Regions from separate parts of the Paenibacillus sp. Leaf72 genome, predicted to be linked through region 2. Evidence: riboswitches for the same ligand, from Rfam matches in the RefSeq annotation. Region 2 holds a riboswitch; the other holds the start of a gene.
The links. Region 2 has a riboswitch for cobalamin ahead of ASF12_RS32090 (energy-coupling factor ABC transporter permease). Riboswitches for the same ligand answer to the same signal wherever they lie in the genome.

Region 1: another riboswitch for cobalamin. It lies ahead of ASF12_RS27980 (ABC transporter substrate-binding protein); the one in region 2 lies ahead of ASF12_RS32090 (energy-coupling factor ABC transporter permease).

The regions. Positions count from the first base shown of each region.
Region 1 is NZ_LMLV01000033.1:142,707-150,090, forward strand. Features, by position in the region: gene ASF12_RS27955 (class I SAM-dependent methyltransferase) at 1-46, opposite strand, end outside; gene ASF12_RS27960 (ATP-binding cassette domain-containing protein) at 119-889, opposite strand; gene ASF12_RS27965 (ABC transporter ATP-binding protein) at 882-1,949, opposite strand; gene ASF12_RS27970 (ABC transporter permease) at 1,955-2,773, opposite strand; gene nikB (nickel ABC transporter permease) at 2,770-3,711, opposite strand; gene ASF12_RS27980 (ABC transporter substrate-binding protein) at 3,713-5,341, opposite strand; cobalamin riboswitch at 5,509-5,706, opposite strand; gene ASF12_RS27985 (NADH-dependent flavin oxidoreductase) at 5,836-6,954, shown strand; gene ASF12_RS27990 (ArsR/SmtB family transcription factor) at 7,234-7,384, shown strand, end outside.
Region 2 is NZ_LMLV01000035.1:178,729-186,112, forward strand. Features, by position in the region: gene ASF12_RS32070 (hypothetical protein) at 1-1,177, opposite strand, end outside; gene ASF12_RS32075 (YdcF family protein) at 1,306-1,914, opposite strand; gene ASF12_RS32080 (TrkH family potassium uptake protein) at 1,957-3,285, opposite strand; gene ASF12_RS32085 (DUF445 domain-containing protein) at 3,578-4,813, shown strand; cobalamin riboswitch at 4,910-5,114, shown strand; gene ASF12_RS32090 (energy-coupling factor ABC transporter permease) at 5,282-6,055, shown strand; gene ASF12_RS32095 (energy-coupling factor ABC transporter substrate-binding protein) at 6,055-6,339, shown strand; gene cbiQ (cobalt ECF transporter T component CbiQ) at 6,336-7,148, shown strand; gene ASF12_RS32105 (energy-coupling factor ABC transporter ATP-binding protein) at 7,135-7,384, shown strand, end outside.

The DNA of each region.
Region 1 (7,384 bases), on a different contig from region 2:
AGTAGGCTGCGGGCGTCAAGCCAGCTTCGTTGTACCATTCCTTCATCCCACACACGTTCCTTTCCTTTTGCAAAATCTATATAAGTTGAACGATTGATTAGCATGAGGGCTATGGTCGTCACTGCGAGAAAGCTTGAAAAGCATTCACCAGTTGCTGCGTATAAGGATGCTGCGGGCGCTGCATTATACACTCGCTCTCATCAAGCTCAACGATACGTCCCTCTTTCATAACCGCAATTCGATCGCACATATGCCGCACCAGCGCCAAATCATGCGAAATAAACAAATAAGTCAGCCCATATTCCTTGCGAATGCGCTGGAGCAGCTGGGTAACCTGCGCCTGCACTGAAACGTCAAGCATCGACGTCGGCTCGTCCAGCACGAGAAACTTCGGCTCCAGCATCAAGGCCCGGGCAATGACGATTCGCTGAATTTGCCCGCCGCTTACCTGATGGGGATACCGCGTCAGCACCTCTGCCCGCAGCCCGACAACCTCCATTAGTTCAAGTGCCTTCTCCCTGGCTGCTGCCTTATTCATAAGTCGATGCAGCATTACTGGCTCAAGCAGGCTTTCCAGCAGCGTCCGCCGGGGATTAAGCGCGGAGTGCGGATGCTGAAACATGATTTGCAGCTCACGGCGCAGCGGCCTCATCTGCTTCATGGAATACCCGCTTATATCGGTTCCTCTATATATAATACGGCCGCCATCAGCCGAAATCAGCTTTAGCAGCAGCCGCGCAAGCGTTGATTTTCCGCTGCCGCTCTCCCCAACTAACCCCAGCGACTCGCCTTCAGCGATATGAAAGGTTGTTGGCTCCACCGCCTGATGACCTTTGCCTGTTAGCCAGCTGCTGCGATACCGTTTGTGCAGCTCAATGATTTCAAGCATAAAGGAAGCACCTCGCTTTGTGCTGGGAGACTGCTTGCGGGACGGCTGTATGCAGGGCGGTTGTATGCGGGGCTGCCGCTTGCTGACCCTCAGCCATGCCGCTTACTTGGTCAACTGCCTTATTCGTTATGACGGTGTGAGCTGCCTTGTACAAGTCAGGCTGCTCGGCTTTGCAGCGCGGCATCGCAAAACTGCAGCGCTCATAAAACTTGCAGCCAACAGGCTTATCCGTCAAACCTGGCGCTGTTCCAGCTATCGGTATCATTCCTCTGCTGGGCATAGATGCGATTAATCCGCGCGTATAAGGGTGCATCGGCTGTGCAAACAGCTCCTTCGCTGGTCCCTGCTCAATGATTTGACCGGCATACATGACGCCCACTTCATCGCAAAGCACCCGCGCTGCATCCAGATCATGCGTAATGAGCAGCAGCGCCGCACCTGTGCGCCTCGCCATATTGGCCAGCATTTCCGTCACCTGAACGCGGATTAAAGCATCAAGCCCTTTCGTCGGCTCATCGGCAATAAGCAAAGACGGGCTTCCGGCAAGTCCCATTGCCGCCAGCACACGCTGCTTCATTCCACCGCTCAGCTGAAAGGGATAGCGCCGCAGCTGCTGCTCGGCATCCGGCATATTCATGGCATGCAGCAGACCAGCAGCCTGCGCGTTAAGCTGCTTGTTCCCCGCTCTACCTGCATAAGCGCGAATCGCCTCGCGCAGCTGACTGCCCAGCGTCATCACCGGATTGAGCGAGCTTGCCGGATTTTGCGGGATGAGGGCGATTTCCCTCCCCCGTATTTGCCTCATTTCTTTTGGGCTCAGCTTTAGCAAATCCATGCCTTTATACAGGATGCTCCCACTGATAGAAGCCTGTGCGGGAAGCAGCCTCACCAGCGAAAGGCCCAGCACCGATTTGCCGCTCCCGGTCTCGCCAATCAGTCCAAAAATGCGGCCACGCTTCAGCTCAAGCGAGGCCCCATCTACCGCCTGCACCAGTCCTTCCCTTGTCTGAAAGGATGCATTAAGCTGCTTGATTACGATAAGCGTTTCGCTCAACTTCATTCCTCCTACAGCAGTGAATGCTCTTTCTCCGTCCGTGTATCCAGCTTATCCCGAAGCCCGTCACCCAGCCAGTTGATACATAGCGATACAACTGCTATACAAAGACCGGGGGCGATCATCAGATGCGGATAGCTGCGAAAATACGGCCGGGCATCATTCACCATCACTCCCCAATCTGCCGCTGGCGGCTGCAAGCCTAGACCGAGAAAGCTAAGCGAGGCGATAGATAGAATAACTCGCCCAATCCGAATGGTGAACAGCACGATAAGCGGCCCTAACAAATTTGGCAGCATATGCCTGACGATGATATACGCATGGCCCGCTCCTAAAGCACGGATGCCTTCCACGTAGCTTTCTTCGCGAATTTTCATAACCTCGCCGCGCACAACCCGAGAGAAATCCGCCCATGAGGTGAAGAGCAGCGCGACAAACAGGCTTTTCACCCCAGGACCGAGCGTACCTGCAATGGCCAGCATAAGGGCAAGACCCGGCAGCCCTTGAAAAATGCTAACGACAATTTGAATGGCTTCATCGGTCCAACCGCCAGCATAACCGCTAATGGTGCCCAGCAGCAGGCCAACGAGCATTGTAGCGAGCGTAACAGCGACCGCGAGCAAGATCGACACCCTTCCGCCATACAAAATGCGGCTCAGCACATCCCTTCCCAGCGTGTCCGTTCCTAGCCAATGTGCGGAGGACAACGGCGCAAGCCTTTCCGCCATATTAATCTGATTCGGGTCATAAGGAGCAAGCAGCGGTGCCAGCAAGCTGGCAAGCAGTACGAAGGCAAGCACGCCCGCGGCCACCCCGTAGGACATCTTCATCGCAGCTTCCCTCCCAGCCTGATTTGCGGATGAGCGAGCCCGTAACATAAATCTGTCGCCAAATTAAACAGCACGTAGATGAGACCGGTAAATACGACATAGCCCTGAATGACCGGATAATCTCTGCGAAAAATACCGTCCATCGCAAAGCGCCCGATGCCCGGTACCGCAAATATAACTTCCACGATGACGGAGCCGCCAACAATCGCTCCAAAATAACTGCCGATAACCGTGAGCAACGGAATACAAGCATTGCGCAGCGCATGCCGAAGCACAATAAAGCTCTCACGCAGCCCCTTCGCTCGGGCTGTCAGCATATAATCTTTATTCAGCTCCTCCAGCAGCGCCGCACGCGTCAGCCGCATCAATATGGCGCCTGTACCGGAAGCAAGCACCGCCGCTGGCATAAGCAAATGCTTCCAGGTGCCGTAGCCGCTAGTCGGGAGCAGCTGCAGCTTCTCCGACCATAAGGCAATGAGCATGATCGCCAGCCAAAATCCAGGAATGGAAACCAAAATCAGCGCAAGCGCCCTGCCGATATGATCGAACAGCCGATTGCGCCGGATCGCCATGAGCATGCCGGATGGCACTCCAAGCAGGACGGCGAACAGGACAGCTAGCAAAGATAGGCTTAATGTTGCTGGCAGGCGGCGCAGCAGCTCGCCGCTAACCGATTCCTTCGTCATATAAGACGTGCCAAGATCACCTTGCAGCGCCTTTGATAACCAATGGCCATACTGAATGAGCAGCGGATCATTCAGCCCCATCTCTTCTCTTTTCAAAGCAATTTGCTCTTCGGTCGGCTGGCTGAAGCCGTTCATGCTCAGCAGTTCGACAGCCGGATCACCCGGAGAAGCGACGCTTAAGGCAAAGGCTATAAACGTAATGCCAATCAGAACGGGAACCGCCGCCGCCAACCTCCGAATGAAATAGGCCATCTTATTGCACCCGCTCCAGCTGCGGCAGCGTTGTACCATACACAAGTGCACCGTATCCGGTAATTTCTTTGCTGTACGCAATTAAGCTCGCATCATTAAACAGCGGAATCGTCGGCAATTCCTCGGCTGCAATATCCTGCAGCTCGTTATAAATCGCAGCGCGGTCATCCATATCCAGCGTCGTCTTCACCTGCTTCAACAGCTCATCCACATGGGCATTGCTGTAACCAAGCGTATAACTGATATTGCTTGAGCCTTCGCTCGCCATATAATTGTTCAAAATCGAATAAGGATCGCCATTCGGCAGCCCCTGAATGGCCAGTGCCAGATCGAAGTTTCCTTGTGCCTGTGCTTCCTTGTATGCCGCACCATCCAATATTTGAATCGTCACGTCCAGCTGCAGCTCTTGAAGCACAGCCTGAAGCAGCTCGGCTTGCGCTTTATACGGATAACGATCGAGTCCATAGGTAGGCACAATTAGCGTAACCGCCTGCCTGCTGTCCCCAAGCACCTCATGCGCCAGGGCGATTGCCTTTTCTGAATCATGGACGACAGGAATGTCCTTATAAAACGGCGATGTCGCATTCAAAATGTTCGCCGTAGCGGTCGGATAGCCCAAATACAGCTCCTTCACCAGCTGCTCGCGGTCAATCATCAGGCTCAGCGCCTGACGCATTTTCACATCATTGAATGGCGCTTTGGCACCGTTCGGATGCAGGTAATGGGAAATCGTCGATTTTGCCGTCGATACAGCAAAGCGTTCATCCTTCAGCAGCTCCTCGGCAAGGGCAGGAGGAATAGCGCCCAAATCCATGACGCCCAAAATCTCTCCAGATTTCAAGGCAGCAAGCCTTGTATCAGGGTCCGGTATGACGCGGACGCGGATTTTTTGGGCTTTTGCTTTTTCGCCATAATAACCGTCGTAAGCCTCTAGCAGTGAAAATTGATCCTTCTCATGCTGCACAAGCTTGAAAGGGCCTGTCCCTTGCGGCAGGCCGTTAAAGTCGCCATTTTCGTCAAAATTATTCGGGCTGTACATCGGGCTTGAAAAGTTGATCATCGAATACAGCAGCGTCGGCTGCGGATTGTCGAAAACAAGCTTAATCGTGCTATCATCAACCTTCACGACTTCCTGAAGGCTTGGGTATGAATTGTTGATGTCGAGCGTATAGAATGGCGAGCTTTTCGGGCTCACTTGCTTGTAACGGGCAAAATTTGCAAGTACCGCGTCCGCGTTGAATGGCGCGCCATCATGGAAGGTGACGCCTTTGCGCAGCATGAAGGTCCATTCCTTGGCATCAGCAGACATTTCCCACGCTTCCGCCAGCTTTGGAGCAGGCTTTCCATCCTCGGAAGCGGAAATCAACGGCTCCCATACATACAGAATGGTGCTCGTGTAATAAGCATCCTGCGGTCCCGGTGCTAAATCCCGCGGCGCAGCCAGCACGATTTCTTCAGAAGCAGCTGCTGTAGAGGCGGACGGAGCAGCAGACTGCTGCGACAGCTCATTATTGCTGCCTGATTCATTGGAACCGTTAACGCCACTGCACCCCATTAGCGCCAGCAGCAAGCATAGGCTAAATAAAACACCTATTGTTTTTTTGTTTTTTGCCATTTGTGTACGTTTCATCTTCTCTATTTCCTCTCCCTCTAGCAAAATCATCTTCCTGCAAAAATCCGCAAAAAAAGACAGCTCTACCTCCAGTCATAGGAAAGATAGAGCTGCCTGTTATTGTTATTTTCCATCATAGCAAATAAGCATGCGCGCTAACACTTCCCTATCCTCCGTAGGTTACAGCAGTGTTGTCAGAACAGGCAGGTCTCCTGGCTACCGGAAATTGTACTGGAAGCTGCCTTCCCAATCCCGCTAAGCGAGATCAGTGGCCTTGTAGCTTCAGCTAATCCGTAACAGTGGCGGGACCGCGTCGGTTTTGCACCGAACTTCCCTTTTAAGCTCCAGCCGCAGCTGTTGCACCTTATTCCCACAATTTTTCAGTTGTTTGCAAATCTGGTTGATTATATACCAGCCCTTTCATTTAAGCAACCTTTCCACTCCACTTTCCTTTCGTAATTATCTGATATAAAATAAAGCACATAGCATTTCGTAACTGGAGGGAACTACTGATGAAACCACAATTTCAGCCTTTATTTGAACCATTCACTTTCGCGAGCGGCATGTCTGTACATAATCGAATTGTCATGGCGCCCATGACAACCTGCTCGTCCAATCCGGACGGCACAGTGCCTGATGAAGAGCTTGCCTACTACAGCCGCCGCAGTGCTGGGCCCGGCATCGTCGTTACAGCGTGCGTCTACGTGAGCCGCAACGGCAAAGGCTTCCCCGGCGAATTTGGCGCGGATACGGACGCAATGATTCCAAGCCTCAAGCGTCTGGCCGATGCTATTAAAAGCCAAGGTGCGAAAGCGATTTTGCAAATTTTCCATGGCGGAAGATCATGCTTCCCTGGCCTAGTGCCAAATGATGATTTGGTGAGTGCCAGCAGCATTGCCCAGCAGGAGGGCGGAATTGTGCCACGCGAGCTGAACGAGGAGGAAATCAAGTCGATTATCGCCGACTTTGGCGAAGCGACACGCCGCGCGATTGAGGCTGGTTTTGACGGCGTTGAAATTCACGGTGCCAACGGCTACCTGCTGCAGCAATTTTACTCCCCGGCTTCCAATGTGCGTACCGACGACTGGGGCGGCTCTGTTCATAAACGTATGGCGTTCCCGCTCTACGTCGTTGAAGCTGTTAAGAAGGCAGCCGCTATGGCGCCGCAGCCGTTTCTTGTAGGCTATCGCTTCTCGCCGGAGGAGCCGGAAGAAGAAGGATTAACGATGGAGCATTCGTACCATCTGGTTAACGCTCTAATCGAGATGAAGCTGGATTATTTGCATGTGTCGCTTCAAGATTTCTGGTCGAAGCCGCGCAGAGGCGAGCAGGATTCGCAAAGCCGCATGGCATGGTTCGTCGAAAAATACAGCGAGCACATTCCGTTCATCGGTGTCGGCAGCATCACAACCGCAGAAGAAGCGCTTGAGGCGAAAAACTCCGGCGTGCCGTTTATCGCCCTTGGCCGCGAGCTCATTATGGACCCGGATTGGACGGAGAAAATCAAGCAAGGCAACGAGCAGGATATTGTGACTACGCTATCCAAGCAAGATCAGGAGCGCCTCGTCATCCCGAATGGCTTATGGGGAGCGATTACGCATGCGCCAGGCTGGTTCCCGATAACGGAATAAGCGCAAAATCCAACCATTCGCTCACAAATAGGCACAAGGTGAAACGGCTGTCGCCGTCCTTCGGCGGCGCGGCTTGTTTCAGTCCGAGAAATATAGAGAACGGATCGCGTTAGGACATCCTTTCCTATATTTCAAGGTGAAACGGCTGTCGCCGTCCTTCGGCGGCGCGGCGCGTTTCAGTCCGAGAAATATAGAGAACGGATCGCGTTACGATACCCGTTCCTATATTTTATAAAACAACAATTTGACATTTCTATAAAAATAGATATACTAAGCCTCATGGATACTTTGTCAATACTTAAAGCTGTGTCTAACGAGAAACGGTACCATATTTTAAAATGGCTGAAAACGCCTGAGGAGCATTTTGGGCCTCAATGCCATCTAACCGATGCGTGTCAGTTTGCTGGAGGCGTATGTGTCGGTTCTTTTG
Region 2 (7,384 bases):
CGACGTTTTGCAGCGTATATTTTATATAGAAAATATCGTCTTTCCAATATTCTTTGACATAGACGGCTCTTAAGGCCGCGTCCCCTTTAATCCGCTCTGGCAAGGAGATGTCCACACCAAAATAGTCTTCCTCCTCCTTGCCACGATAGGGGTTATTCTGCAAATATTTTAACCGAATGGAATCTGATGCATTGCGTAAGTAGGCATTTGATTGCAGTTTCTTAAAGGCGTCGAATGAGGCGCATGATTGCGTACATGATTTCGTGAGTTTCTCCGAATGAATCTTAAAATCATAATAGCTTTGCAACGTTTTAATAATAACATCCTCTTCATCGTTTAAAGCAGAAGGATCAGCGAGCTGTTTTTTTCCTGCATAGGAGGCTTGAAAATTTTCGATTTTATTAATATTATCTTTTGCTATAAAAATAGTTCGATTAGTACCTGTATGGTATCCGATATAATAATCAGCTGAAATATCCATTTTAATGAGTGTCAGCGTTTCATTATCCAATGAGACTCTGGACATTTCAATTGTACTCTTCTGAGCTTCGTATTTTGAAATATTAATATATTGCGCATGGATGCCGCTTAGGTATATGGAGAAAATCAATATGATAGCTGTAACGAAAATGATGCTTATCTTTGTTGCCGGTGCATTCATTTTGAAATAGGAAGCGGTTTGATACGAAAAATAAAAAATAAGAAAAAAAGCGCCATAGAAGAATATATTCTGCACGGCCAGCGGTAGATTTGAATCTTTATCCAAGGTTAAAATTTGAAAAACTATCATAGTAATAATAAAACTAAGAAATAAAAGGCCATGAATTAATAATAATAAGGGATGCATACGATTTCGTAAAACGAAATACCGAAAACGTCTAATCCTCACATTTGACCGATTAGGTGCCCTACGAGGCTTTCTCCGATCCTTGCGGGATGCAAGTACAGCTATTGTTACAACAGGAATTGCTAAAAAGAAGGAAATATAAATGCCGTTTATCCAATACAGGCTTTGAGAAACAGGATAAAATGTTAAAATATCTTTGAAAATGAACATATCACCGAAATAAGGTTGAAAAGAGCCTTGTACATACACAAGTCCGGCGGTATAGACGACGAAAGGCACAAACCATAGCTCCTGCAGCAGCTTTAACATGTTCTTCAACTTATCAGGCATTTCAGCAATCTCCCTTACAGCATCTTAGTAAAATAATCCTATCCTTTTTTATCGGAATTCGCATGCCAAAAATGTATAATACTAGTTTTTCAGCGCAAAAAAATACTCTGAGGGCTGAAGGCATTCAGCTAGCTCAGAGCATATATAATTCGATAGCCTGTATAATAAAACAGCTCGCGGAAGAAAAAGGGCAGTTTCGTGCGCATGCTGCTATATGCGGAGGTCGTAGTTGGCGAAGAGTATGCCGTCATTCCCAGCTCGCTGGCCATCATGAGTGCGCGCTTCATATGAAGCGGATCGCTGACAATGATGAAGGTTCCTAGCTCATATGGCTTCGCAACGACTAGCGAATATTCGAAATTTTCCTCTGTAATAAGAGATTGGACTTCGATCAAAATATGCTCAGGCTTCACGCCTTTTTCAATCGCATAGCTCCGTGATACTTCTGACTCTGCAAGCTCATTCGCAGACTCGCGTCCTCCGGTAAAAATAATATACTCGGCAAAGCCTTGCTCGTACAGCTTTATAGCATGATTCAGGCGTTCCCGCAGCACAGGGGATGGCTGATCGCCCCAGACCGCCGTGCCCAGCACAAGGATCGCATCAGCAGGCTTCGCTTCATCCTTCATACTAAATGACCAAATTTCATAGGAAAACCAGCACAGTACCGCTGCGGCAAATGCTAAGACGCAAAGCAACAGCGTTTTGATTTTTTTCGAAACAAGCCTCTTTTTCATGAACTGCCCTTTCCTTATAAAATGATTTTTCCTCGCCGCATGTTATCCGATCATAATTTTCCCTTCCGGATAGCGATACAGCTCCTTCTTCTCCTGAGCAGGAACGAGTGTGAACGCCAGCGTCAGCGGGCCGAGCCGTCCAGCGAACATCATAATAATAATCAGCACCTTGCCGATCACCGTCAAATGCGGCGTTAAGCCAAGCGACAATCCGGTTGTACCGAAAGCGGACGTTACTTCAAATAGCAGAACGAGGAAATCGACATCCTCAGTAGTAGATAAAATCATCGTAAATAAAATAATCGCCGCCAGCGAGGCAATCGTAATCGTCAGCGCTTTGTACACCCGGTCCTTTGCGAGCCTTCTGCGGAAAAAGACGACATCCTCGCGGCCGCGAATCATTGCAAACACCGCACCGATGAGAATCGCAAACGTCGTCACCTTAATGCCGCCGCCCGCAGAGCCCGGAGATGCGCCGATGAACATGAGCAAAATAATGAGAAACTGCGTCGCATGGCGCAGAGAAGCAATATCCAGCGTATTTGCGCCGCCCGAGCGCGGCGATATGCTTTGGAACAACGAGCTGTACAGCTTGCCGCTTATGCTAAGCGGCTCTAGTGTTTTGGTATTTGTAAACTCGAAAATAAAAATAACGGCAGCACCTGCGACAAACAAAATGCCTGTCGCATACAGCACAACCTTGGAGTGAAAAGACAGCTTGCGAGTTTTTGGGTAATCCCACATTTCCGCCAGTACGATAAAGCCGATCCCGCCGAGAAAAATGAGAGCAATAACGATCACATTAATAATGGGATCGTTGACGTGATTGACAAAGCTGCTGAACGGACCGTTCATCGGTCCCATAACATCAAATCCGGCGTTGGTGAACATCGACACGCTATGGAACATGCCGAAATACAGCGCCTTGCCGAAAGGCATTTCCGTTGACCAGCGCAGTGCCAGAACCAGGGCGCCTATTCCTTCGATGGCAAAAGCATAAATGAGCACGCGCCGTATGAAGCGGACGATCCCTTCCAGCGAAGATTGATTCATGGATTCCTGCAGCAGCAGCCGCTCGCGCAGCGATATCCGTTTGCGCAGGGCAAGGGCGAACAGCGTAGACATCGTCATAAAGCCGAGTCCGCCAACCTGCATAAGCACGAGAATGACGAGCTCGCCAAAGGTTGAATAGTGGATGCCGGTATCGACGACGACAAGCCCCGTTACGCAAACAGCGGATGTTGCAGTGAATAATGCGTCAATGAGCGGCGTTGCCTGATGGGCTGACGAAGCCAGAGGTAGAGAAAGCAATAGGGTACCCGCCGCAATAATCGCGAGAAAGCCAAGCGTAAGAATTTGCGGTGGAGTCATTTTTAGAAAAATGGTTCGTAGTTTGAGCACGCAGGTAATCTCCTTTATATGTAACGAAACAATGGTGTAGTTGAAAATTTGAGCTGATGCTGCCGAAGCTGGCACAGCCGTTTACGCTTGAAATATAAGGATGCATAAATATTGTTATTATTATAACGCTTATATTTCTACGCGAAACGAGCTTGTGCTGCCGAAGGCAGGCACAGCCGTTTACGCTTGCCACCTCATTATCTGGTATAATAGGGCAATATGCAACAGGAGGGCGCTGGGGCCCGCGATTAGGAGGACAACGATGAAATCAAGATATATAGCAGGTATTTCGCTTGCCGTTATGGGGGCAGGCTTTATTACTACGAGATGGTGGCTGCCAGACAACACGTGGACACATCTACTGGAAAGCGGCTTTGAAGCGGGGCTGGTCGGCGGAATTGCCGACTGGTTTGCGGTGACGGCGCTGTTCCGCCATCCGATGGGCATTCCCATTCCGCATACGTCCTTGCTGCTCAAAAACCGGGCGAAAATCGTGAACTCGCTCATCAGCGCTATGGAAAATGAACTGCTGAATAAAGAAAGCATTACCCGCAAGCTGTCTGGCTTTCAACTGTTCGCAGGGGCAGCATCGGCGGCGACTCGGCTGATTGGCAAGCGCAAGTTCAGGCTGGCAGCGGTTGATTTTGCCCAGTCGGCAGTGGAGCGCTTGCCTTTGGAGCGGGTTAGCGGTGTGCTGCATGGATTTTTGGCTGATTATGTGAAAAAGCAGGATTTTACGCCAATCGTGCGCAAGCTGGCGGATCGTTTCGTCCATGAGCGTTGGGATGAACGGGCGCTGGATTACGGCCTGGAGCATGTAGGCCATTGGATTCGCAAGCGTGAAACCGAGGAAATGCTCGGCAAGCTCGCCTTCAAAAAGCTGGAGGAGCTTAAGGTAGGCGGCTTCATGGGGTTTGCACTGCAAGCTTTCGTCGGCTTTATGAACGAGGAGAAGCTCGGCGGTTTGATCCAGAACATGCTGCTCTCTACGATGCAGGAGCTTTCCCATCCTGGAAGCCCGCATCGGCAGAAGCTGCTGCTTGAGGTGAGAGCCCAGGCGGAGAAGCTTGCCGATAACGAAGAGCTGATGCTCAAGCTGAAGCAGCTCATTGAACAGGGGGTGGACAGCGTTGAAACGGAGCGCTTCATCCATTTGCGTCTGGAGGAGCTGAGACAGCTCGTGCTGGACAAGCTGGAGGAGCAGCATCGCAGCGGAGGGCGCGCCATTGTGCAGGGATACCGTTTTGCAACGGATTATTTGAATGGCAAGCAGGAAATGCTCGCCAATTGGGAAGATGGCATTCGCGGCTATCTCGTTCGACTTATTGAAAATAATCACTATCGCATCGGTGCGCTCGTTCGGGATAATCTCGACCGGATGGATGACAAGGCGCTCGTCTCCATGCTGGAGGAAAAGGTCGGCAACGATTTGCAGTGGATTCGTGTCAACGGCGCATTATGCGGTTTTGTCGTAGGCGTTATTTTGTCCTTCTTCTAACAGGAAGGTAGCCATTTACATTTATAGGGGACAGCCTGAATTTTTTGTGATAAGATCAAACTACAAAATGACCAATGAATACAAGGATTTTGAAAAATGATTGACATGGAACGAGGTGCCTTTGCGCACGTCAAAGGGTAACAGGGAATCGGGTGCAAATCCCGAGCGGTCCCGCCACTGTAATCGGGGAGTTTTCCTTCACCAGCAGGAGTCACTTGGCCTAAGCTTTAGGGCAGCCAGGGAAGACGAAGGAAAATAATGATCCGCTAGCCAGGAGACCTACCTCGTTCCAGCACCACAGTGCCTTCGCGGAAAGGATAGGTGTACGAATGAAAGCGATTGCTACCAGTCTGTTTGCTGGCGCAACCGTCTATTTCTGCGTACACATGGCCGTTTTCCCAGCGAAGGGAAAGCGGTCATTTTTTGTTGTCTTTAGGCATGAACACATTGGGGAGGGTATTGAAACGAATGGTCAAGTTAAAAAGCAAGACAGCAGTTAGCACCGCTTTGCTGGTTATTGGCTTCACGCTTTTTTTACTGGTGAATGAGCCGCAATCCGCTTATGCGATGCACATTATGGAAGGGTTTTTGCCTGTGGGGTGGGCGATTTTTTGGTGGGTGGCCTTTATTCCTTTTTTCATCCTGGGTGTACGCGCCATTCGGAAAATTACAAAGGAAGCACCAGAGCTTAAGCTGATGCTGGGCTTGGCGGCAGCTTTCACCTTCGTGCTGTCCGCGCTTAAGATTCCTTCCGTTACAGGCAGCAGCTCGCACCCGACGGGAACGGGGCTTGGAACGGTTATGTTCGGGCCGCTGCCCATGAGCGTATTAGGTTCTATGGTATTGCTGTTTCAAGCGGTGCTGCTTGCACATGGCGGGCTGACGACGCTTGGGGCGAATGCTTTTTCAATGGCGGTTGCAGGTCCCGCTGCTGGCTATGCCGTCTATCGGCTGCTGATGCGTTCAGGCAGCAAGCAAGGCGTGGCGATTTTTTCTGCTGCCGCTGTTGCCGATCTGGCCACTTATATCGTTACTTCGATTCAACTGGCTGTTGCTTTTCCGGCTGTTGAGGGAGGCATTCTCGCATCCTTTATGAAATTTGGCGGTATTTTTGCGATTACCCAGGTTCCGCTTGCTATTAGCGAAGGCTTGCTGACGGTATTGATCTGGAACTGGCTGCAATCTTTTAATACGGACGAGCTGTCTATTTTGAAGCGGAGAATGAAAGGGGATCGCGTGTAATGAGCCGCAGTGCCAAAAATATTTGGATTTTAGCCATTGTTGTTTTGCTTGCCGTTGCGCCTTTAATATTCATTAACGCCGAGTTTGGCGGCGCGGATGGCGCGGCGGAGGAAATGATCCAGACGATTGCGCCCCATTATGAGCCTTGGGCGTCTCCGCTCACTGAGGTGCCGGGAGAAACGGAAAGCATGCTGTTCGCGCTGCAAGCTGCGATTGGCGCTGGCGTAATCGGCTATGTGATTGGCCTTTTTAAAGGGAAGTCGGGGAAATCAAAGCAGCAATGATGAAATGGATTGATACGATTTCTTATTCCAATAAGCTGCGGGATTTACCCGCCATTTGGAAATGCGGGCTTGCAGCCCTTCTGCTGCTGCTTGCCTATATCGCTCATCCGCTCGTACAGCTTGTCATTTTCGGATGGCTTGCACTGTGGACGGTCGGCTATGCGAAAGTGCCCGCTAAGCTTTATGCGGCGCTGCTTTTCTCCTCTTGCCTGCTGTTCATTCTCAGCTTGCCCGCGCTGCTCATTGAATTCAGCAATAGCAGCAGCGAAGCGGGAAGCTTGGCGGCAGCGAAAGCAGGCTGGATGCTCGTTTCATGGAAGCCGCTTAGCCTGTATGTGCCAGAGGCATCGTTAGGGCTGGCCGGACATATTTTTACGCGTATTCTTGCTTGCCTGGCATGTATGTTTTTTATCACCTTGACGACCCCCTTCCCGGATCTGCTGCAAGTGCTGAAGCGGTTGAAAATGCCGCAAATTGTACTGGAGCTCATGATTATTATGTATCGCTTCATCTTTCTGCTGCTGGATACGGCGGGGGCTATGCTGGTCGCGCAGCGTGCACGCGGCGGTCAACACGGTTTTAAAGGCAAATTGCAGGGTACGGCGGCGATTGCTGTGCGGCTCTTCGTCAAAACGATGCATCGATACAAGGGGCTCTCGAATGGGCTTATGGCAAGAGGATTTACGAATGAAATCCGTCTTGCGCCTAGTGTAAAGCGGACGGTTCGCCTCCGATATTGGGCGGAAGCGGGGCTCGGCTTAACGATTTTGCTGGCAGCAGAGCTATGGCTTCGGTATGGAGGTGAATAAGCTGGCGGATAACGATCGGGCATCAACCATTATGGAAATGAACCAAGTGAGCTATGCTTATCCCGGAACGGACAAGACCGCTTTAAACGGGCTAGAGCTGCGTATTCCGGCGAACAAGAAGATAGCGCTGTGCGGGCATAATGGCTCGGGCAAGTCGACGCTCTTCTTGCAGCTTATTGGCATTAATCGTCCGGAATCCGGTTTTGTCAGCTGGCGCGGCGAGCCGCTTTCTTACA